DNA from 3 places in the Paenibacillus durus genome. Region 1 is predicted to be linked to each of the others. Evidence: riboswitches for the same ligand, from Rfam matches in the RefSeq annotation. Region 1 holds a riboswitch; each other region holds the start of a gene.
The links. Region 1 has a riboswitch for cyclic di-GMP ahead of PDUR_RS29605 (anti-repressor SinI family protein). Riboswitches for the same ligand answer to the same signal wherever they lie in the genome.

Region 1 (7,414 bases):
TAATGGATTCGCCCAGATCGGGCACTTTAATTTCGGACACTGGCCGCTACCTCCCCAAATTGTGATTAATGCTATCGTGACACCGTCCCGGAAGGAGACGGTACAGCCGCTTTCGTTTGCGAGTTCAAGTTCAGTGCTTCCGTGACGATTCTGCGTTGTTCAAAGGTGTGGATGTCCGCATACCCGCTGGCCGGGCTTGAGCGTTCCGGACGGCCGATATACCGTACAGCGGTGTTGCCTGGCGCAATGGCGCGAAGCCTTGGTTCGATATAGCTCCAGGCGCCCATGTTCTTCGGTTCTTCCTGCACCCAGACGATCTCCTGCAGAGAAGTGAAAGCGTTCAGGTAGACGGCCAATTCGCGCGCCGGGAACGGGTAGAGCTGTTCGAGGCGCAGGATATGCAGCCAGGACAAGTCCTGGCCCGGGGCCGCTTCCAGTTCGGCTTGCAGGTCAATGGCGATCTTTCCGCTGCATACGACCAGACGTGTCACTGTGCCGGGAGTCTGCCCGAGCAGCGGTTCCGGGAGCACGGGCTGAAATTGGCCGGATGCCAGCTCTAAGCCGGAAGAAGCGCTGCGCGGGTTGCGGAGCAGACTCTTCGGCGTCATGATCACGAGCGGCCTTGCGTCCGCCTGTCCGCCCAGAGAAGCCTGGCGGCGCAGCAGATGGAAGTACTGCGCGGCGCTGGTAAGATTCGCAACCGTCCAGTTTTCCTCAGCGGATAGCTGCAAATACCGTTCCAATCGGCCGCTGGAGTGTTCCGGCCCTTGGCCTTCGTAGCCATGGGGCAGCAGGATGGCCAGGTTGCTGCGCTGCGTCCATTTGGCGCGTCCGGCAGAAATGAACTGGTCGATAATCACCTGCGCGGCATTGGCGAAATCGCCGTACTGCGCTTCCCACAGCACGAATGTCTCCGGCGCAAATACATTGTAGCCGTACTCGTAGCCGATCACCGAGGCCTCCGATAGCGGGCTGTTGTAGACGCCGAAGGAAGCCTTGGCATCCTCAAGCTGGTGAAGCGGGTAGTAGAGCTCTCCCGATTCACTGTCGTGAAGCACGAGATGCCGCTGGGAGAAAGTGCCGCGCTGCGCGTCCTGGCCGCTCAGACGGATGGGCGTTCCGTCCTGTAGAATGGTCGCGAAAGCCAGTGTTTCGGCCAGCGCCCAATCCACCTTTTCCCCGTCATTCAGCAGATCCTTGCGCCGCTGCAGAATCCGCTGCAGCTTCGGATACACCTTGAAGCCTTCGGGGAAGGACAGCAGCTGGCGGTTAATGCTCTGCAGCCTGCCGAGCGGCACGGCCGTAGGCGCAGAGCTTTCTTCATCCGTCTGCAAGGCGACGGCCGTCTTCGTTTCGCCGCTTTTTTGCTTGCCCTCTTTCATCCGCTCGTAGGCCTGCTGAAGCACATTGTCCGCTTCGGCGCTCATCTTCGCCAGTTCATCCTTGGTAATCACCTTCTCGCGCTCCAGCCTTTCGGCATATATCCGGAAGACGGTAGGATGATTTTTTACCTTGCCGTAGACAATCGGCTGGGTCATTTCGGGATCATCCATTTCATTGTGTCCGTGTCTGCGGTAACCGATAAGATCGATCAGGAAATCCTTTTTAAACAGGTTGCGGTAAGCGCTGGCCAGGCGGACGGCAGCAATGCAGGCCTCCGGATCGTCGGCATTGACATGGACAATCGGAATTTCATACCCTTTGGCAAGATCGCTCGCATAGTGCGTGGAACGGGAATCCTCGCTCTCCGTCGTGAAGCCAATCCGGTTATTGACGATGATGTGGATCGTTCCGCCATTCTGGTACCCCTGAAGCTGGCCGATATTCAGCGTCTCCGCCACGATGCCTTCGCCCGGGAAAGCGGCGTCTCCGTGCATCAGTACGGCCATGGCTTTGTTCGTATCAAGCACAGGCAGCCCCGGAGCGCTTCGGACTTCCTGGGCCGCGCGTGCAAAGCCCTCCACTACAGGGTTGACGAATTCAAGATGGCTCGGGTTGTTGGCAAGCGTCAGACGGGCGCGCACTGTCTCGCCTTCATGGAACGCACGGTCGGCGCCCAAATGGTATTTTACATCTCCGGTCCAGCCGTAGTTGATGCCCATGGACCCTTCGGACGGGAACAGCTCCTTGTTCGGAGAATGGTGGAATTCGGAAAAAATAATATCGTACGGTTTGCCCAAAATATGCGCGAGCACATTCAAACGGCCCCGGTGGGCCATGCCCATCAGGATATGCTCCGCGCCGTCATGCGCGGCCGCCCGGACAATTTCGTCCAGCATAGGAACAAGCGCATCATTGCCTTCCAGACTGAACCGCTTCTGGCCGACAAATGTCTTATGCAGGAATGTCTCGAACTGCTCCACCTGGATGAGCCGGCCCAGCAGCCCTTTGCGTTCCGCCGGCGTGAGCGGAGCGGGCGAGGTGGCCGATTCGGCCTGACTGTTCAGCCAGCGAAGCTCCTGTTCGTCGTGGACATGGCTGAATTCGTAGGCAATCGTCTTGGTATAGGTTTGGCGCATCCGGTGATAAGCGTCCCAGCCGGTCAGCACATCCTGCGGAGCGTTCTCCCAGATGAGCGAAGCCGGCAGGGCAAGCAAATCTTCGCGCGTAAGCTCATAAGTCTCGGGGTCCAGCCATTTGGCCATGGAGGTATGACCCTGTCCCAGCGGGTCGATGTCGGCTGCCAGATGGCCAAAAATGCGGATGCTTGCGATCAGCTTGGAAGCTCTAACCGCTTTGCGAAGCCAATCGGTATCGGCGGGCAAGGCCGGTCCGGGAGTCCTTGCAGCCTCGGATGTCAGCGGAGGAGAACCGTAGATGGTGAATAGTTCGCGGTAGTGGGCTTCCACTGAAAAAGGATCTTCGGCGAAATGTTCGTACTTTTCCTGAATGTAGCCCAGATTGGGACCGTAATACTTGCTCCAGACGGATTCGTTGTAGGACTCTTTGGCTGACATGAAACATCCTCCTAACGGTTAAGCTCCAAAGGTGGCGCTGATTAAGGAGGCCCTCTGTTGGAGCTGCGGTGGTTACGTTTACATTCTATAACAAAGACAAACCATTATAAAGCTAATGCCTCATCCTATTGTGCTCCTTTCAACATTTGTAATCAATTCAAGCTTTCGTCCAATCCGTTCGAAAAAAGGCATAATTATGTACAGGACCAAATAACCAAACAAATGATTCGCTATTTCCAAAAAATTTTGGTTAACAGACTTGAAAAATGGGTATTTGTCGTATATAGTTCATTCATACTACTAAGATCATACATATGTTCAAATTATTTCTACTGCCGGGTGCCGTTTGATCAACTCTATTTTTTCTCCGCGCATACTTACTTATTTCCAAAATTCGACACACTTTAGGACGAACTTCTTGTATAATATTCTTGCAAGACTCATTGTGATGAGAATCAATATCAGATCCTTGAATGCAAGGGTCCAGTAAAAGGTAAACCTGCTGAAAGGCAGGGGCACAAAGTCACGGGTCTAAGGTTATTTTTATATACTACGACGGCCGGACTGCCTGGGGACAAAAATCTTAGGAGGAGATTTTTTGGACAAGTCCAACCAGGGGAACATCGGAGAGCTGCAGACGTTAGAGCTTGATATGGAATGGGTGTATTTGCTTCTGAAAGCCAAGAAGCAAGGGCTTCAAGTGGATGAGATTCGTCGGTTCTTCAATGACAGGACACTTAAGGCAATGTAGCAAGAGGGGTCTGAAAGGGCATTATCAATTGATATTTGAAAGAGGACATGGCGGCGCGGCGTCATGTCCTCTTTATGTTTGTGGGCTTTACTGGATTACTGGTCCTTCTGTTCAAGACGCCATTTCTGGTAATCCAGAAACTCCTTAAACTCGCGCTTGCTGACGCCTGAAGCCATAGCCTCCTGCACTAGCTTGAACCATTCGGAATCCAGCATTTCCTCCTGCGTATCGGAGTTCTCTCCATAGAGAAGAACGTGAACGGGAACGTCCAGAGCCTCGGCAATTTTTTCAATGAATTGGATAGAGGGGTTGGATTGAATGTTGCGTTCAACATTGCTCAAGTATGATTTGGCCACATCAGCCTTGCTGGCCAGCTCGGATAAAGACAAGCCCTTCTCCAGACGAAGATGCTGAATGTGTTGTCCTATATTATCTGGCACGATGAGTTACGCCCCCCTCCTTGTTTTTTTGGTACTAGTATAGCAAAGGTCTGCATACAAGGCAAAGCAGGCATTTTCCAGAATTTCTAACGAATCCGAAAGCTATAATCCGGCTGGACGCTATTCTATCCCTTCGATTTCTGCGGCGGCGCGCCGATGAATCGTCAAGGTAACCGCACGCCCCGGGAGCTGACGTACAGGTCATACCATTCCTTACGGGTAAGCGTAAGCTTGTCCGCGCCTTCGCAGGCTGCGATGCGCTTCGGACTTACCGTTCCGATAACGGGCTGAATCGCGGCCGGATGCGTCATCAGCCAGGAGAGGACTATCGCTTCCGGGGTCGTCCCTTTCTCATCGGCCAGCGTACGGACAAGGCGCGCGGTGCTGCGGACCGTTTCGGATTCTCCGTCCAGCGGGCGTCCGCTGTATTTGCCCTGGGCCAGCGGCCCCCACGCCTGAAGCTGGATATTCTCCAGCCTGCAGTGCTCGATCGTTCCTTCGGGCATGCCTTGCTCTCTCCAGGCTTGCTGATTGACGCTTACGACCGAATCGAGCCAGTAGATCTTCTCAAGGCTCATCTCCAACTGATTGACGATAAACGGCTCTTCGCTGTATGCCTGAAGCAGCTTGATTTGCCCCTGGCTCATATTGGAGACGCCGAAATGCCGCACCTTGCCGGATTGCTTAAGCAGGTGAAGCGCTTCGCCCACCTCTTCAGGGTCCATCAGCGGATCGGGCCGGTGAAGCAGCAGAATATCCAGGTATTCTACTCCCAGACGAGACAGGATGCCGTCCACACTGCTTAGGATATGGCTCTTGGAGAAATCGAACACGTTGGAGCTTTCGCCGGGTTCGGCCAGCTTAATGCCGCACTTCGATTGAAGAATGATCCGTTCACGCAGCTCCGGCCGTTCTTTAAGGACGGTGCCGAATACTTGCTCCGCTTTGCCGCGGGTATAAATATCAGCGTGATCGAACATATTGATGCCGATGGAGAGCGCCGCTTCGACAGCCTCATGTCCTTCCTTGATTTGCTCTTTAGTAATCGCCTCGCGGTCCCAGCCTCCGCCAAGGCCCATACAGCCCAGGACAAGCCGGCTTGCGGGAATTCCGCGCTTGTTAAGCGGTAACGTTTTCAATTCAATCCCTCCGTCATAGTGGTAGATGATTTCAGAGATATTGTACAACTTTGGAAGCCGGTATGATACTTTTAATCGCTTAAGAAGCGGTGCCAGGCGGCATACAAGGGGGTTACTCCTTCAGATCCAAGGGCTTCCCGATATCGCCGAGCTTGTGCGCCCGTACGTCAGCGTACAGGCGCTTCAGCCATTTCAGTTCCGTCAGGCTGTGCTCATATTTGCCGTACATGAGATGCAACGCGGCGCGGGGAACGGTGGAAACATGCTCTTCATAGACCTGATAAGCGAGATTGACCTGATGCTCGGTCTCTCGGATGCGCTCCTCCAGCAGTTTCGCAATCTTGTCCGGATCAACATGCCGGGAGAAGGCGAGCGCGAGGTACATCGGATGATAGAGGGTGTCGTTCTGCTTGAACAGCTGCAGCAGGAGCTGCTCGAACAGGGCCTTTCCCGAATCTGTAATTCGGTATATGGTTTTGTCCGGCCGGTCGCTGCTGCGGATAATCTCAACCTGCGTAATCTGTCCGTTCTTGGCCAACTGGTCGACGGCGTAGTACAGGGAGCCCATTTGCAGCTTCGTAATCTGATCGATCGCGCGGTCTTTCATCACCAGCATCATTTCATAGGGATGCATGTCCCGTTCCAGCAGCAGTCCGAGAATAGCCAGCTTCATTGACATGGCAGCTCTAATCCTTGCTTGTCGCCGGCTGCGGAGCATTACTGCGGGTGAAGAGGCGGTCCTTCGGCATGAGCAGCACGGCCGCGAGCCCTAGCACCGCCGGAATAAGCGCCCACAGGAACGTATGCGCAATGGAGGAAGACAGCGCGGCTGAGATTTTCTCAAGCACGGGAGCCGGAATCTGAGCTCTTGCTTCCGGGGTCAGCGCGGCTCGCGGATCGCCGAAGGCGGAGGACTGGGCGCTGCCGCCGAACGCGGCGCTTAGTTGGTCCGTGAACAAATTGCGCTGGATGATGCCGAAGATGGTGATCCCGAGCGTCATGCCAAGCGAACGCATAAAGGTGCATGTCGACGTGGCCGAACCGCGCTGGCGGACATCAAAATGATGGACAGAGGACATGTTGAGCACCGAGAAGGAGAATCCGACGCCAAATCCGGTTACAGCCATAAAGGCGTTGACCTGCAGGCGGGTAGTATCCGGCGACAGGGTCCCAAGCAGAGCAACGCCTGCGACGAAGAAGACAGTGGACAGCAGCATGATGTTCCGGAAGCTGGCCCGGGCTGTCAGCTGTCCGCCAAGCTGGGCGCCGGCGACCGAACCGATCATCATCGGCATCAGAATCAGGCCGGAATTCGTAGCGGAGCCGCCGAATACGCCCTGCACGAAGATCGGGATGTAGACGGTTGCCACAATGAAAGCTGAGCCGTAGAAGAGAGCGGCCAGAGCGCTTGTCGCGAACAGCCTGTTCCGGAACATGCTGAAGGTGATCACGGGTTCAGCCACGCGCCGTTCAATGAACAGAAAGGCGATCAGAAGCACCGCGAAGCCCGCGAACAAGCCTAGAATGGCTGAGGAGCCCCAGGCATATTCCTGTCCGCCCAGCTCCAGAGCGAACATGAGGCAGATAATCGCGCCGACCAGCGTAAAGGCGCCGCCCCAGTCGATCCGCTGCTTGGAGTGAGTCACCGATTCTTTGTAGGCCAGAGCGATCATGATGAAGGCGATCACCCCGAGAGGGAGATTGATGTAGAATATCCAGCGCCAGCCGACATAATCGGTGATATAAGCGCCGAGCAGCGGACCGAGCACGCTTGAGATGCCGAAGACCGCGCCGAACAGTCCTGTCATCTTGCCGCGCTTCTCCGGTGGAAAGATATCGAATATAATCGTGAACGCGATCGGCATCAGCGCGCCGCCGCCCACACCCTGGATTGCCCGGTAGATGCTGAGCTGGGTAATGCTGCCCGCGGTGCCGCAGAGGGCCGAGCCGATCAGGAACAGCAGCAGTCCGAGCATGAAGAAGCGTTTGCGTCCGTACATATCGGACAGCTTGCCGAAGACGGGAGTACCGGCCATCACCATAACCATATACGCCGAGGTTACCCATACGAGCTTGTCCATCCCTCCGAGGTCGGAGACAATGGTTCCCAGAGCGTCCCTGCGGAAA
Region 2 (7,414 bases), 350 kb from region 1:
TTCGGTGGTGTGTTTAGCCCCGTTACATTTTCGGCGCAGAGTCACTCGACCAGTGAGCTATTACGCACTCTTTCAATGGTGGCTGCTTCTAAGCCAACATCCTGGTTGTCTGTGCAACTCCACATCCTTTCCCACTTAACACACACTTGGGGACCTTAGCTGATGGTCTGGGCTGTTTCCCTTTTGACAATGGATCTTAGCACTCACTGTCTGACTCCCGGCGACAAGTAGATGGCATTCGGAGTTTGACTGAGCTTGGTAACCCTTGCGGGCCCCGCACCCAATCAGTGCTCTACCTCCATTACTCTCATTCACCGAGGCTAGCCCTAAAGCTATTTCGGGGAGAACCAGCTATCTCCGAGTTCGATTGGAATTTCTCCGCTACCCCCACCTCATCCCCGAACTTTTCAACGTTCGTGGGTTCGGGCCTCCAGTGCGTGTTACCGCACCTTCACCCTGGACAGGGGTAGATCACACGGTTTCGGGTCTACGCCCACGTACTAAGTCGCCCTATTCAGACTCGCTTTCGCTGCGGCTCCGGCTCCTCGCCTTAACCTTGCACGTTAAACGTAACTCGCCGGTTCATTCTACAAAAGGCACGCCATCACCCAGATAACGGGCTCTGACTTCTTGTAAGCACACGGTTTCAGGACCTGTTTCACTCCCCTTCCGGGGTGCTTTTCACCTTTCCCTCACGGTACTGTTTCACTATCGGTCGCCAGGGAGTATTTAGCCTTGGCAGATGGTCCTGCCGGATTCATACGGGGTTTCACGTGCCCCGCACTACTCGGGATCCGTCTCGGAGGGAACGACTTTTCAGCTACAGGGCTTTTACCTCTTCTAGCGGGCCTTTCCAGACCTCTTCGCTTAAACCGTTCCTTTGTAACTCCATGTGAGACGTCCCACAACCCCGAAGAGCAAGCTCTTCGGTTTAGGCTGTTCCGCGTTCGCTCGCCGCTACTGACGGAATCACTCTTGTTTTCTCTTCCTCAGGGTACTTAGATGTTTCAGTTCCCCTGGTCTGCCTCTAGCTCTCCTATGAATTCAGAGAGAAGTGACTGTGCATTACCACAGCCGGGTTTCCCCATTCGGACACCCCCGGATCAAAGCTTGCTTACAGCTCCCCGAGGCCTTTTCGTTGTTCGCCACGTCCTTCATCGGCTCCTGGCGCCTAGGCATCCTCCGTGTGCTCTTACTAGCTTAACCAACGCTCCAATTTCCGCCTGATCGCTCCGTCTTGTTTGAAAGGCCGCTTCCGGATGTCTCCGTTCGCTTTCGCCTTTCAAGCCAAAAGTCGCTCTCATTCGAAAATCTTCGCTCTCAGCTAATAACTATTTCAACTTGTTTGGACACAAGTTCAGCTAAAAGATGTTCTAAAACGCAATTTTCGTTTCGGTATCCAGTTTTCAAGGATCAAGATTTGAGAGCTTGAACTCTCAAAACTGAGCAACGAGTGAGCGTTGCCGGAAGTCAAACTTCCGCATTTGAATGTTTCCGCTACGGGAAACGATTCTCCATAGAAAGGAGGTGATCCAGCCGCACCTTCCGATACGGCTACCTTGTTACGACTTCACCCCAATCATCTACCCCACCTTCGGCGGCTGGCTCCTTGCGGTTACCCCACCGACTTCGGGTGTTGTAAACTCTCGTGGTGTGACGGGCGGTGTGTACAAGACCCGGGAACGTATTCACCGCGGCATGCTGATCCGCGATTACTAGCAATTCCGACTTCATGCAGGCGAGTTGCAGCCTGCAATCCGAACTGAGACCGGCTTTCTAAGATTGGCTCCGCCTCGCGGCTTCGCTTCCCGTTGTACCGGCCATTGTAGTACGTGTGTAGCCCAGGTCATAAGGGGCATGATGATTTGACGTCATCCCCACCTTCCTCCGGTTTGTCACCGGCAGTCACTCTAGAGTGCCCAGCTTGACCTGCTGGCAACTAAAGTCAAGGGTTGCGCTCGTTGCGGGACTTAACCCAACATCTCACGACACGAGCTGACGACAACCATGCACCACCTGTCTCCTCTGTCCCGAAGGCCGCCTCTATCTCTAGAGGATTCAGAGGGATGTCAAGACCTGGTAAGGTTCTTCGCGTTGCTTCGAATTAAACCACATACTCCACTGCTTGTGCGGGTCCCCGTCAATTCCTTTGAGTTTCAGTCTTGCGACCGTACTCCCCAGGCGGAGTGCTTACTGTGTTAACTTCGGCACCAAGGGTATCGAAACCCCTAACACCTAGCACTCATCGTTTACGGCGTGGACTACCAGGGTATCTAATCCTGTTTGCTCCCCACGCTTTCGCGCCTCAGCGTCAGTTACAGCCCAGAAAGTCGCCTTCGCCACTGGTGTTCCTCCACATCTCTACGCATTTCACCGCTACACGTGGAATTCCACTTTCCTCTTCTGCACTCAAGCTGCCCAGTTTCCAGTGCGACCACAGGTTGAGCCCATGGTTTAAACACCAGACTTAAACAGCCGCCTGCGCGCGCTTTACGCCCAATAATTCCGGACAACGCTTGCCCCCTACGTATTACCGCGGCTGCTGGCACGTAGTTAGCCGGGGCTTTCTTCTCAGGTACCGTCACTCTTGTAGCAGTTACTCTACAAGACGTTCTTCCCTGGCAACAGAGCTTTACGATCCGAAAACCTTCATCACTCACGCGGCGTTGCTCCGTCAGGCTTTCGCCCATTGCGGAAGATTCCCTACTGCTGCCTCCCGTAGGAGTCTGGGCCGTGTCTCAGTCCCAGTGTGGCCGTTCACCCTCTCAGGTCGGCTACGCATCGTCGCCTTGGTGAGCCGTTACCCCACCAACTAGCTAATGCGCCGCAGGCCCATCCCTTGGTGACAGATTGCTCCGCCTTTCAGCCTCTTAGCAGGAGCTAAGAGGAATTATCCGGTATTAGCTACCGTTTCCGGTAGTTATCCCAGTCCAAGGGGCAGATTGCCTACGTGTTACTCACCCGTCCGCCGCTAAGTCTTTTGAAGAGCAAGCTCTCCAAAAGACTCCGCTCGACTTGCATGTATTAGGCACGCCGCCAGCGTTCGTCCTGAGCCAGGATCAAACTCTCCAATAAAGTATTGAAAGAGCGATTAGCTCAATTTGAAACATCTGACGAGAATTTGCATTCTCAAGGATGGCATTTCAAAAGCGTGAAACACGCTGTGAAATTCATCTTATTTTTGGAACTCGCTAAAAGCGAATTCCCACTCACTCGTTGTTCAGTTTTCAAAGATCAAACTTCTTTGCCGCCGCTCAACTTTGCCTCAGCAGCAACTTTTATAATATATCATACACTCTACAGAAACGCAAGCTTTTTTTGAAAGTTTATTTTATCTTGTCGATAAAAGCTTGTGTCCCCCGAGGACGACTTACCTATAATACCTCTTCTTTGGGAATATGGCAACCCCTAAATACAAAAAAACAATCCACTTATTATTTAAGCGGATTGTACATTTCATTCATGAAGCTTTCAGTTGCTTAATAATATTTCACACCGGTATATTTGCTGGCGTTTTTAATCAGGGAGACCGATTTATTACTCTTACCCAAGCCGGCGTCTACCGTCGTGTCAATAGTCACCCACTGCCCATCAATGAGGACTTCATTCCATGCATGGTATTGAGATACATAGCTGCTTTCACCCATCACTAGCTTAGCGGGAACGTTCACACTGCGGAGCATAGCGGCAAAGAGGGAAGCATAGTCGTAGCAAATTCCTTTTTTGCTGGTAAGCGTTCTGTCGATGTCCGGCACATAGTCGGTGGATACGTTGGCTGCCAATGCGTAGTCGTATTTTACATTGGAGACGATATAGTTATAGATGGCGGTTACTTTTTCTTTGTCGGTGTTGGCATTCTGGGTGAGTTGTTTCGCTTTTTGGATCGCTTTGTCGGACGGACTCCATTTAACATTCTGCACAGAGCTCAGATATACGGCGTTAGGGTCGCTTACCGAAAGGTCGATAGAATCGGAATATATGATTTTATACTTGTTGCCGCTGGTATTCTCAAGGATGGAAACTTTATAGGAGCCGCTGCCTAGCTGCAGCGGGAAGGACTCGTTGGGCTCTGATGCGAAGAGGTTGTAAGTATAACTGCTGCCGTTCTTCGTAATCATCAGTTTCGTGCGCTTGCCCTGAGGAGCGTTATATTGAATGCCAACAACGCCTTGGCTTAAATTCGAAGTGTCGAGCCATTCGGAACTGCCGCTCGCGGCGGCTGCCGGGATAACTGGAACGGAGGTGGCTAATGTAAATAATATGAGAAGTATGAAATAAAACTTCTTCATAGATAAAACTCCTTTCGGTAGCTGGCTGCCATCCTCCCGGGAAGGCCCTTTAGCTTTGCGTCCCTACCTTTCGATAGGTTTGCCATTATCGTACAAGTTCCATCTCTTTTGAATATATGGTATAAATGCCATTATTTTTTAAAAATGAATAAATAAAAAAGCCTCTTCATTCGGTAGCTGGCTGCCATCCTTGCGGGAAGGCCCTCTAGCTTTGCGTCCCTATCTTTCGATAGGTTTGCCGTTATCGTGGTTAGCTTTTCTAATATCAGATTACCATATTTATATAAATTATCAATAGGAAACTAGGAAAATATACCTGGTCAATTGCCTATTTTCCCATATTTCCGCGACAGTCACGGGAGCTTTGCGTGTACAATTAACCGATGTGTCGGATTAATCAGCGGATCGCATGTGATGAGCGTAAGGATGCGGTCTTTGTTATTGCCTTCCAGCACGGACACGTCAGTAGGCTCGACAATCGAGATATCGTAGACCGTATAGTTATAGACCTTCCCTTTGGTCTTAACAGAAATCGTATCGCCAATCTCCACCTCATTCAGGCGGTTGAACAGTCTTCCCTTGGTATGGGCGCGGTGAGCGGCGATAGCCGCATTTCCAATTTCTCCAAGCGGAGCGGTCTCGGTCAAATGCACGGCCGCATGCCGCATATTGGCTTTGGTGGCTCCTTCAAGCACGGGAAGCTTAACGTTGATTTTATCGATCTCAATCAGCGCGATCGCCTTCTCGTCTACGTCTGAACCGCCTTTATCCGCCGCGAGCTGCGACTGCTCGTCCAAGGCCGATTCTTCGGCAAGCAGCTGTGTCACTTTGGCGTATTTGAGCCGCAGATCGGGATCGGCCGAATTCTGAGCCGTCTCCGCACTTTGTTCAAAGCTCTGCTCCGCTTCCTTCAGCAGCTTCTGCTGCTGCCAATCTTCAAACCATTCGCTGGCCTTCGGATAAAGGATAAGCAGAACGCCGGCGATAATTATGATATAAGAAAGCTTGCGCAATATCTTCACCCTCTATCGTCGCTCCGCATCTGCTCCTGAGATCGCCTCACCGGAGACAGGCAGAGACTGCTTCGGCTTCACAAACACCCATTTTCTGCTGCCAAAAAAATTGATGATGACCGTAACAAACGTAACCAATACCTTCGACGACAGTTCCTGCAATCTCAGACGGCCGATTAGAACGCTCATGAGCAGCAGGGATATGCACAGCACAAACAGATTCAATGCTATAAACCTCAGAAGCTGCCTATGATCAAATCCTTCTTCCTTGCTCCGCTGCCGGTCCTTGAACGTTATTTTACTGTTCAAAATAAAGCTGTTGGCCGTTCCTGCGGCATAGGAGATGACCTGGGCGACGACATAGAACAGCCCGAGCGAGTTCAGCAGCGCGAACACGGCCATATCTACCAGCGTATTCAGCAGGCCGACAATATTAAATTTAACGAACTGAAGGAAATCGCCTCGCACATTTTTGTTATTCATGGGGTACACCCTTCCGTGGTTGTCCGGCTTCCTCCCGAAAAAGCTCGGCTTCCTCTTCCTTCAGGTTTCTGCAGCCTACCGCTTCGCGGACAATGTATAGCGGCCGGTCCTTCGATTCATCGTATATCCGGCCGATATATTCGCCGATTACTCCGAGGATCATAAGCACAATTCCGTTAAACAGCAGGTTCACGCCGACGATGGAAGCCCAGCCGGGTACCGTACGGGACGTAAACCACTTCTGCATCAGCACGAAGAACAAGAAGACAAAGCTGGAAAACGAAAGCAAAAACCCAAGGTAAGACGCAATTTTGAGCGGTTTGTGCGAAAAGGACGTGATGCCGTCGAGCGCAAACCGGATCATTTTTTTGAGCGGATATTTGGTCTCCCCGGCAAAGCGCTCCTCGCGGACATATTCCACCATCGTCTGGCGGAAGCCGACCCAACTGACAAGCCCTCTGACATAGCGGTTCTTCTCCTTCAGTTCGCGCAAAACGTCGCACACCTTGCGGTCGATCAGGCGGAAGTCACCTGTATCGGTGGGAATATCCACGCTCGTCAACCTGCTCAGCAGACGGTAAAACAGCTTGGCGGTGATTTTTTTGAAAAATGTTTCACCGTGGCGCTTCATCCGTTTGGCATACACCACTTCATATCCCTGCTTCCACTTGGCAATCAGCTCAAGTATGACTTCGGGCGGGTCCTGTAGATCTGCGTCGATAACGACGACCGCTTCCCCCCGGGCATAATCCATGCCTGCGGTAATCGCGATTTGGTGGCCGAAATTCCGCGAGAAGTCAATCAGCTTCACATGACCGTCCTGGTCTGCAATCTCCCGGATCATATCGGCTGAGCGGTCCCGGCTTCCATCGTTCACGAAGATCAGCTCGTACGCGTCTCCGCTGCGGTCCATGACTTCTTTTAGACGCTCGTAAGTATGGGAAATCACTTCTTCTTCATTATACATCGGGACGATCACGCTGTATCTGGCTTTCATTTCTTTTCCTCCTAAATTATAGACGGCCGTAACTCTAAAAGACCCAAGTCGGGAACCAGCGCAGGAAGCCTGTCACGTAATCCCCGCTAACCTGCATGCCCGACAAGACGGGATAGAACATGATAAATAGCAGCGCCGCCGCAGCGACGTACACATAACGGATGACTCTCGACCGGGATTCGGGGAACACGCTGTCCGACAGCTTCAGCATATAGACCAGCGCCAGAATCATGAACGGAACCATGGCGAAATAATGGTAAAGGAACGTCTCGCGCGGAACGAGCATCCAGGGAATGTATTGGGAAAAATAGCCGATCCAAATGACGTATTGCGGCTTTTCCCGGCGTTTCAGCGTCAGCCACAGGACAGCTAGGATGGCAAAAACCCCTGTCCACCAGATCAGCGGGTTGCCCATCGTTACAATGCTGCTGGTCTGGCCTGCCGGCAATCCTTCTCCCCCGCTGAAGAACCATACCGGACGCTTCATAAAGGGCCATTGCCACCACTGGGATGAGAACGGATGGGTAGCCACAAGCTGGCTGTGGTAATCGTACATATTCTTCTGCGCTTCGAGCAATCCTTTAATCGTATAGCCTTCCGGTGTGACGGACAGCACGGGAATAAACGATAAG
Region 3 (7,414 bases), 910 kb from region 1:
CGCGATCTGAATAATCCCCGACAGCTCGCTGTTCGAGAATACCGCCATCTGCGGAACCGACTTATAGGCGTTGAGAATGCTCACCTGGAACAGAACCCCGTTCGCCGGGATTTTGCTCAAATGGTAGGATAGCCGCAGTTCGGGCGCGTTCCTGCCGTCGAGACCAGAGGGCAACTTTTTAAGCACGGACGCATCCGGCTTCGATGAATTTAGGCTGACCGTACTTCTCGCGCTTGAAGAATTACTCGGCGCGAACTCGCCGGCCGATTCATCACGGCTGCCGAGCTGCCAGATTAGCGCCCCCGCTGGGGATTCAGACGCTGTCTCATACGCGGAGGAGAACTTGGTCATTCCAATATCACTTCTCTCCGTCTCCTCACTACCCAAAAACGATACAGACAGCAAGAATAAGATGGCAAGTCCTGCAAGTTTCAAAAATATAGATAAAGGCCGGGCTTTTCCTGGTTCTCTCATTCCCTGTCCTCGCTTTCTCTAGAAGCCGGGTTTAAAGATACAACTCTCATTTGGGAAGAAACAGCACATTGGGGGGAATGACCTCTTCCTGCCAATCCGGCCCTTTCCAGAGCAGCTTGATATCGGCTTTCCCTTTGTTCTCAAAGTACTCCACTTTGATATCGTAACGGGTATCCCCTTTCAGCTTGATGCTTCCTTCCCGGGCAACATCGTTCTGCGGCATCCAGCTGTCGATAATGAGTTTTCCGCCGATCCATACCCGCACTCCGTCGTCGGACACCGCCTTAATGGTGTAGTTACCCGTTACGGGAGTCTGGATACGGCCTTGCCAGCGCACGGAATAAAAGTTTCTCTCCATGTCTTTATCCGGCGGGGAATCATGCCAGATAAAGTTGAGATTAGCGTCGGTTCTGCTTATGAGCGGTTGGCCTTTCAGGTCTTTATTGTTAAAATAATCTCCCCTCAGTCCATTTCCGGCGGCTTCAGCCTGTTTGTTCGTCATATGGATAAAATCGTTTTTGGACAACGTATAGTCCGCATTCATGAAGCTGCTTATTTTCTGCTGGCTGTTGTTCTCGGTCAGCATTTTGCCCCAAGTCATCATATAGACCCACTTGCTCTGGTTCTTGGCAAGCACCTGGGGATCGGGCAGCTCCCCGCTTTCCCCAATGGCGATCGGCTTCCCGTCCGCCAGCGTCAACAGACTGTCGTAATAAGTCTGCTGAAAGTCGTTGTTATAAATGTCTGCCGCAAGAATATCGACTTTATCTGCCCCCGGATAATAAGGCGCATAAGCGTCGGCCCACCCGTTGGGAGCATTCGGATTCCATACCCAGAGCAGATTGTTTAATTTATGTTTACCCACATATCGGTCGTACATAATGTTCCAGAGAGCAGAATAATTATCTTTCTTGCCCCACCAGAACCAATCGCCGTTCATTTCATGATATGGTCTCCACAATACAGGAACTCCGGCGGCCTGCAGCTGCTTCAAATACACGGCTGCCCTGTCCAGGTCGGCAATCAGCATGTCATATTGGGCTGTGCCGGGTGTCACATAGGCGTCAAAATCGCTCTGGCTCAAACTCATAGACACATTGGACCAGGCCGGAGATGTGCCGGGAAGGCTCTCATGAAACGTCATGGCTACAATACCGCCGCTCTCATACCAGTTGATGGCGCTCTTCACTACCGCCTCGCGCTGGCGGTCAATCATACCAGGCGACTGGCCGTTAATCGCTCCGAGCTCGTAGCCGTGAAGCACGGCATCGCTTCCGGCAGCCTTCTTCAGCTTGTTCGTGAACTCATCCGGGCTTTCCAGGTAATCATGCTGGCCGGAGATCAAGCCCTTCCCGCTTAAGTTCGCCAGATATTCAAGCAAATTCCGCGATTCGGCTGAAGCGGATGAATTAACCGGCGAGACGGTTTTTGGGGCTGCCGGGGGGATGTTATCGGCGTTTACCCACGGCAGTAAAGCGGCAAAAAGAATCAAAGGCACAGTCATAACGAACAGCCGATGTCTACGGAATAATTTCAATGTCATTTTCCTTTCTTAAGCTGGATTGTCGTCCCCGAACGCCGTCCTCCGGATGCTAGAAATGACGGTCCAAAATGGGGCCGATAGCTTAGAAGCCCTGCTGAAAAACAAGCAGGGCTGTCAAGGTTCTAATGAACTGAATTAGGTTATACTCTCAAAATATCGGCAGCCCATACATGAAACTATTCGTAAAAAATATATCAAAGCGATCCGGAAAGATAAAACGCGCTCGCGGGAACAGTTTCCTTAATTTGGCTAGGGCTTTCCCACATCAGACGGGCTTTGGCGCTCCCCGTATTGTCGTAATATTCTACTTTAATGTCATACAGTTTGCCGGCTTCCAGGTCGATTCTTCCCTTCCGCTCTACTCCGTATTGAGTGGACCAACTGGTAATGACCGCTACCCCGTTGACCCATAACCGAATGCCATCGTCCGAACTAGTATAGAAGGAATAGTTCTCGGTGTAGAGAGGCTTGATTTTACCGCTCCAACGGACGGAAAAATAGTCAGGGTGGACAGAGCTGTCCGGTGTTCCGGTTCCCCAGTTAAAATCGATGGCCGATTCTTCTCTTACCAGTGCAGGCGTTCCGGAAAGCTGCATATTGGCAAAATATTCGCCAATCAGCCCGTTGCGGGGCTGCGAAGGCTCCGGCGTGGCCGAAGGTAGTGGCAGCAGATTCGCGCTGTTCGGATCATTCACCCCCGAACCTTCTCCTATCGGCTGATAAGTCGGCGTTGGCGTCGGGCTAGGCGATGGTGTTGGCGTTGGACTCGGCGTCGGCGTTGGACTCGGTGTCGGCGTTGGCGTCGGCGTCGGGCTAGGCGACGGTGTCGGTGTTGGACTCGGCGATGGTGTCGGCGTTGGACTCGGCGTTGGCGTCGGGCTAGGCGACGGTGTCGGACTTGGCGCCAGACTTGGTAACGGCGCTTGTATCAGAATTGGGCTCGGCACCGTTACGGAAGCCATTCCCGTTATAACCTCATCGCGGGTTAAGGTGAATCCGTTATTCATAAAGCTCTTGATTGTAGTCGTGCTGTTGTTTTCGTACAGCATTTTGCCCCAGTTCATCATAAAGACCCATTTGCTCTGTGATTTGGGCAGCATCGCCGGATCGGGCATTTGTCCGTTCTCGCCAATGGCAATCGGCTTGCCGGCGGCCAGAGTCAGCAGACTGTCATAATAGTACTGATTGAAATCATTGTTATAAATGTCCGCCGCCAAAATGTCCACCTTATCCGCACCGGGATACGTCTTGACGTAAGGATCGGCCCAGCTGTTCGGCGCGTTCGGGCTCCATACCCACAGCAGATTGTTAAGCTTATGAACATTAACAAAGCGGTCATACATAATATTCCACAGAGCGGCAAAATTGTTCTTCTTGCCCCACCAGAACCAATTGCCGTTCATTTCATGGTACGGGCGCCACAGCACGGGAACCCCAGCATCGCGCAGGGCTTTCAGCGATACCGCCACTTTATCGAGTTCCGTGATCAGGCTGTTGTACTGCGTAGTTCCAGGAGTGACATACTTGTCAAAATCGGCCTGGGACAGCGATTTTTGCACATTGGTCCAGTTATAAGCCGTACCGGGCAGATTTGCGTGGTACGTCATGGCGACGATGCCGCCGTCCTTATACCATTTGATGGCGCTGCTGACGATATTTTGCCGCATCCAGGTCACGGCGCCGTCCGTTTGGCCGTTAATCGCCCCAAGCTCATATCCATGTAGGGCTGCATATCTGCCGCTCGTTACTTGAAGCTTGTAGTTGAACTCGTCCGGACTTTCCAGATAATCATGCTGGCCGGTAATAATGCGGGTTCCGGAAATGGAGTACAGGTAGCTCAGCAGCTTGACCGCTTCGGGAGAAGCATCAGGATTGACCGGGCTCCCCTGAGCCTCCGCAGCCGAAACAATCGCCAGGCTTCCTGTACCCGCAGGCAGGACAAATGTCAAGAGCAGACACAGGGATAGCATAACAAAGAACAGTCGATACATACGAAGAACTTTCAATTCCATCTCCCTTTCGGTAACCAGGCTTCCTCCTTAATTAAGAGGCCCTATGGCTTTGCGTCCCTACCTCACGATAGGTTTGCCTTTGTCGTAGTCGAAGGCTTAACCTTCTACCGTACATATCGACGTTATTTAATTATTCATGAAGTCCATTTTTCATAAATCCTTAATAAATAAGTCGAAAGACCTGTTTAATGGCCGGTAAAATTGGTTAAATAACAATTCTGCCTATCAATATCAAACTTTTTTTCAAGAAATAAACTGGTGCAGTTCAATGTCCTTCCAATCCAGCGTAATGCGGATGTTGTCCTCTTCCACCAGCTCCGATCCAGTCTGCACTTCGATAAACTCCACATCGGTCAGAGCCAGAATGCTGTGCTTCGTTCCTTCCGGTATGCGCACAACATCTCCCGCTTTTACCTTGTGCATTTTTTCATTAAGAATGATGCTGGCTTCCCCGCTGATGAACGTCCAGATTTCACTGCGCTTGAGATGGTACTGATAGCTGATATTTTTTCCTTCGGCAATAAAAATCCGCTTGGTCAGCACTTCATTGCTTTCATGGTATTTGACGTAATCGATCACCCGGTAGTGGCCCCATCGGCGTTCCTCATACATCGGTCTTTGTTCCGTGCCCTTCAGCACCTCTTTGATGCGCGGACTTTCCGATTTGTGAGTGACGAGAATACCGTCCGGACTCGCGGCGATAATCAGGTCCTGAGCACCGATTACCGTGATCGGAATATCAAGCTCGTTGACAAGGCAGCTTGTCGAGGAATCCTCGGTCAGAACGCCCTTGCCCATTTGATTGCTCGCCATCTCTTCGGTCAGCGTATTCCAGGTGCCCAGATCCTTCCAGAATCCGTCGTACGGCTGAACAACGATTTTGTCTTCCCGTTCAACCACTTCATAGTCGAAGCTGATCGAAGAGAGCAGCTTGTACTGCTTCTGCAGCTCTTCGTAGGTCAGCGGCAGGCCTTTTTGCTGCAAAATATCAAGCAGGTATCCGAGCCGGAAGGCGAATACCCCGCAGTTCCACAAAGCGCCCTGTCCAATGAGCTCTTCGGCGCGCAGGCGGTCCGGCTTCTCAAGGAAACCGCTCACCGGCATGACTCCATTCTCCTGAGCATCAGCGCTCGAAGGGATAATGTAGCCGTATTTCTCCGAAGGCAGCTCCGGTACGACGCCGATCAGCGCCAGGTTTGCGCCGCTGTCGTCAAGCGCCTGCTCAAGCTGCGAAACCGATCCGAAGAAGGAGCCTTCCACATAAGGATCGACCGGCAGAATCGCCACCGTCTCATCCGGCCGCACGCCCTCTACCGAATACAGATAGACGGCCGTGAGCGCAATCGCCGGAAAAGTGTCCCGGCGTTCAGGCTCGATAATAATCTTCACGTCGGTGCCCAGCTGACTCTGAATCATTTCCACCTGTCCGCGTCCTGTCGCCAGATACGACGATTCCGCGAGTCCCGCTTCTTCCAGCTGCCGCCATACCCGCTGGACCATCGATTCAGGTTCGCCAAGCGGGCTTTCCAGCACCTTCAGGAACTGTTTCGAACGTGAATCATTGGACAGAGGCCACAGCCGTTTTCCCGAACCGCCAGATAAAAGCACCAATTTCATAAGTGTACCCTCCCTCTAAATGGTCATGCCATGGCCGTGAAGAACCGGCTGCTTAATGGAACTCCATTATGTCAATATCGCAGTCTTAAGGCAGCACTGCGGGCAACAATCGAAGCGTAACATCCGTTTGCCCTGTTCTGTACAGGGGGGCTATTATACCGCCCCCGCCACACTCGGAGAATAGCCGCTGAGCCCGCCCATTCGCGGACGTCCTACCGAATAATATTCCAGCCCGGTTCCTTCGATCTGCTCCTTGGAGTAAACATTGCGGCCGTCGATCAGGATCTGCTTGCGCATGCTCGCGGATAATAGATGCAGATTGATATCCTTGAACACGCCCCAGTCCGTCAGCAGGCAGAGCGCGTCACTGCCGGACGCCGCTTCCTCGGCCACAGCGCACCATTGAATTTGCGGGTGATTGTACTGCTGGCGGAAATTATCCGCTGCGATCGGATCGTACACCTTCACGTGCGCTCCTTCCTTCACGAGCGCCTCTACGATTTCCCTTGCCGGCGATTCGCGCACGTCGTCCGTATTCGGCTTGAAGGCAAGCCCCCATATGCCAATACTCGCGCCATGCAAGCTTCCAAGCGATTCATGCAGCTTGGCGAGGATCATGTACCGCTGACCCTGATTAACTTCCACCACCGATTTGAGCAGCTTGAATTCATAATCGACGTTACCGGCGATCTGGATCAGCGCCTTCGTATCTTTGGGGAAGCAGGAGCCGCCGTATCCGATGCCGGCTTGAAGGAAGGAAGAACCGATCCGCTTGTCAAGCCCCATTCCCTCGGCCACCTCGGTCACATCCGCGCCGACCTTCTCGCAAATATTCGCAATCTCATTGATGAATGAGATCTTGGTCGCCAGAAAAGCATTCGATGCGTATTTGATCATCTCCGCGCTGCGGATATCGGTGACGACAATATTTTCAGTGAATCCTTGATGAAGCTCCCGCATTACAGGCTCCAAGGCCGGATTGTCCAGACCGATAATGATCCGGTCGGGATGCAGCGTATCCTGGATGGCCGAGCCTTCCCGGAGGAATTCCGGCGCTGACACGATATCGAACGGATAACCGGTGTTCGCGGCGATGATCTGACGGATTTTCTCGTTCGTTCCTACAGGAACGGTCGATTTCGTCATAATGATCTTGTAGCCTTCCATCGCCCGTCCGACTTCCGCCGCCGCGCTTTCAATGTACTGCAGATTCGCTTCGCCGTTCGGAAGAGAAGGCGTTCCTACGGCGAGAATGACGATATCCGAGCGGCGCACCGACTCCTGAATATCGGAGGAGAAGTGCAATCTTCCTTCTTTCAGGTTCATTTCAATCAGTGTCTCGATTCCCGGTTCGTAGATAGGTGACTTCATCTGTCTAAGTTTGGCTATCTTGTCCTCATCCTTGTCGACGCAAATGACGTGGTTACCCCCAAGTGTGAAGCATACGCCGGATACGAGGCCGACATAGCCGGTGCCGATTACCGCCAGATTCATATCATCATCCTCCTTTTAAAAATTTGACATACGCCTGTTCGACATACTGCTTGAACTGCGCAATAAAAGTTTGTTCATCGAATTTTTGCGCATGTTTCATAATTTTCCCAATATCCCATGCATACGATTCCACCTCGGAAATCGCCTGGAGCAGATCGTCGACTTCCTGCCGCTTGAAGAAGACTCCGTTTACGTAAGGCACAATCGTATCGAGCGCTCCGCCCGCCTGGTAAGCGATAACCGGTCTGCCCGCAGCGTTAGCCTCCAGTGGAGT

Region 2: it holds a riboswitch for cyclic di-GMP, as region 1 does, so the genes downstream of both, PDUR_RS03315 (transglutaminase-like domain-containing protein) here and PDUR_RS29605 (anti-repressor SinI family protein) in region 1, are expected to answer to the same signal.
Region 3: it holds a riboswitch for cyclic di-GMP, as region 1 does, so the genes downstream of both, PDUR_RS28595 (glycosyl hydrolase) here and PDUR_RS29605 (anti-repressor SinI family protein) in region 1, are expected to answer to the same signal.

What each region holds. Positions count from the first base shown of each region.
Region 1 covers NZ_CP009288.1:374,272-381,685, forward strand. Annotated here, with positions in the region: gene odhB (2-oxoglutarate dehydrogenase complex dihydrolipoyllysine-residue succinyltransferase) at 1-40, opposite strand, end outside; gene PDUR_RS01775 (2-oxoglutarate dehydrogenase E1 component) at 72-2,957, opposite strand; cyclic di-GMP riboswitch class I at 3,440-3,529, shown strand; gene PDUR_RS29605 (anti-repressor SinI family protein) at 3,556-3,708, shown strand; gene PDUR_RS01780 (helix-turn-helix domain-containing protein) at 3,804-4,148, opposite strand; gene PDUR_RS01785 (aldo/keto reductase) at 4,313-5,287, opposite strand; gene PDUR_RS01790 (PadR family transcriptional regulator) at 5,400-5,966, opposite strand; partial or broken gene PDUR_RS01795 (MDR family MFS transporter) at 5,974-7,401, opposite strand.
Region 2 covers NZ_CP009288.1:719,826-727,239, reverse strand. Annotated here, with positions in the region: rRNA gene PDUR_RS03325 (23S ribosomal RNA) at 1-1,206, opposite strand, end outside; rRNA gene PDUR_RS03320 (16S ribosomal RNA) at 1,521-3,075, opposite strand; gene PDUR_RS03315 (transglutaminase-like domain-containing protein) at 3,480-4,289, opposite strand; cyclic di-GMP riboswitch class I at 4,303-4,383, opposite strand; cyclic di-GMP riboswitch class I at 4,459-4,539, opposite strand; gene PDUR_RS03310 (class D sortase) at 4,643-5,302, opposite strand; gene PDUR_RS03305 (GtrA family protein) at 5,315-5,785, opposite strand; gene PDUR_RS03300 (glycosyltransferase family 2 protein) at 5,778-6,782, opposite strand; gene PDUR_RS27730 (phospholipid carrier-dependent glycosyltransferase) at 6,817-7,414, opposite strand, start outside.
Region 3 covers NZ_CP009288.1:1,280,191-1,287,604, reverse strand. Annotated here, with positions in the region: gene PDUR_RS05840 (discoidin domain-containing protein) at 1-474, opposite strand, end outside; gene PDUR_RS05835 (glycosyl hydrolase) at 521-2,017, opposite strand; gene PDUR_RS28595 (glycosyl hydrolase) at 2,212-4,023, opposite strand; cyclic di-GMP riboswitch class I at 4,036-4,117, opposite strand; gene PDUR_RS05825 (sugar phosphate nucleotidyltransferase) at 4,273-5,646, opposite strand; gene PDUR_RS05820 (UDP-glucose dehydrogenase family protein) at 5,800-7,140, opposite strand; gene PDUR_RS05815 (glycosyltransferase) at 7,145-7,414, opposite strand, start outside.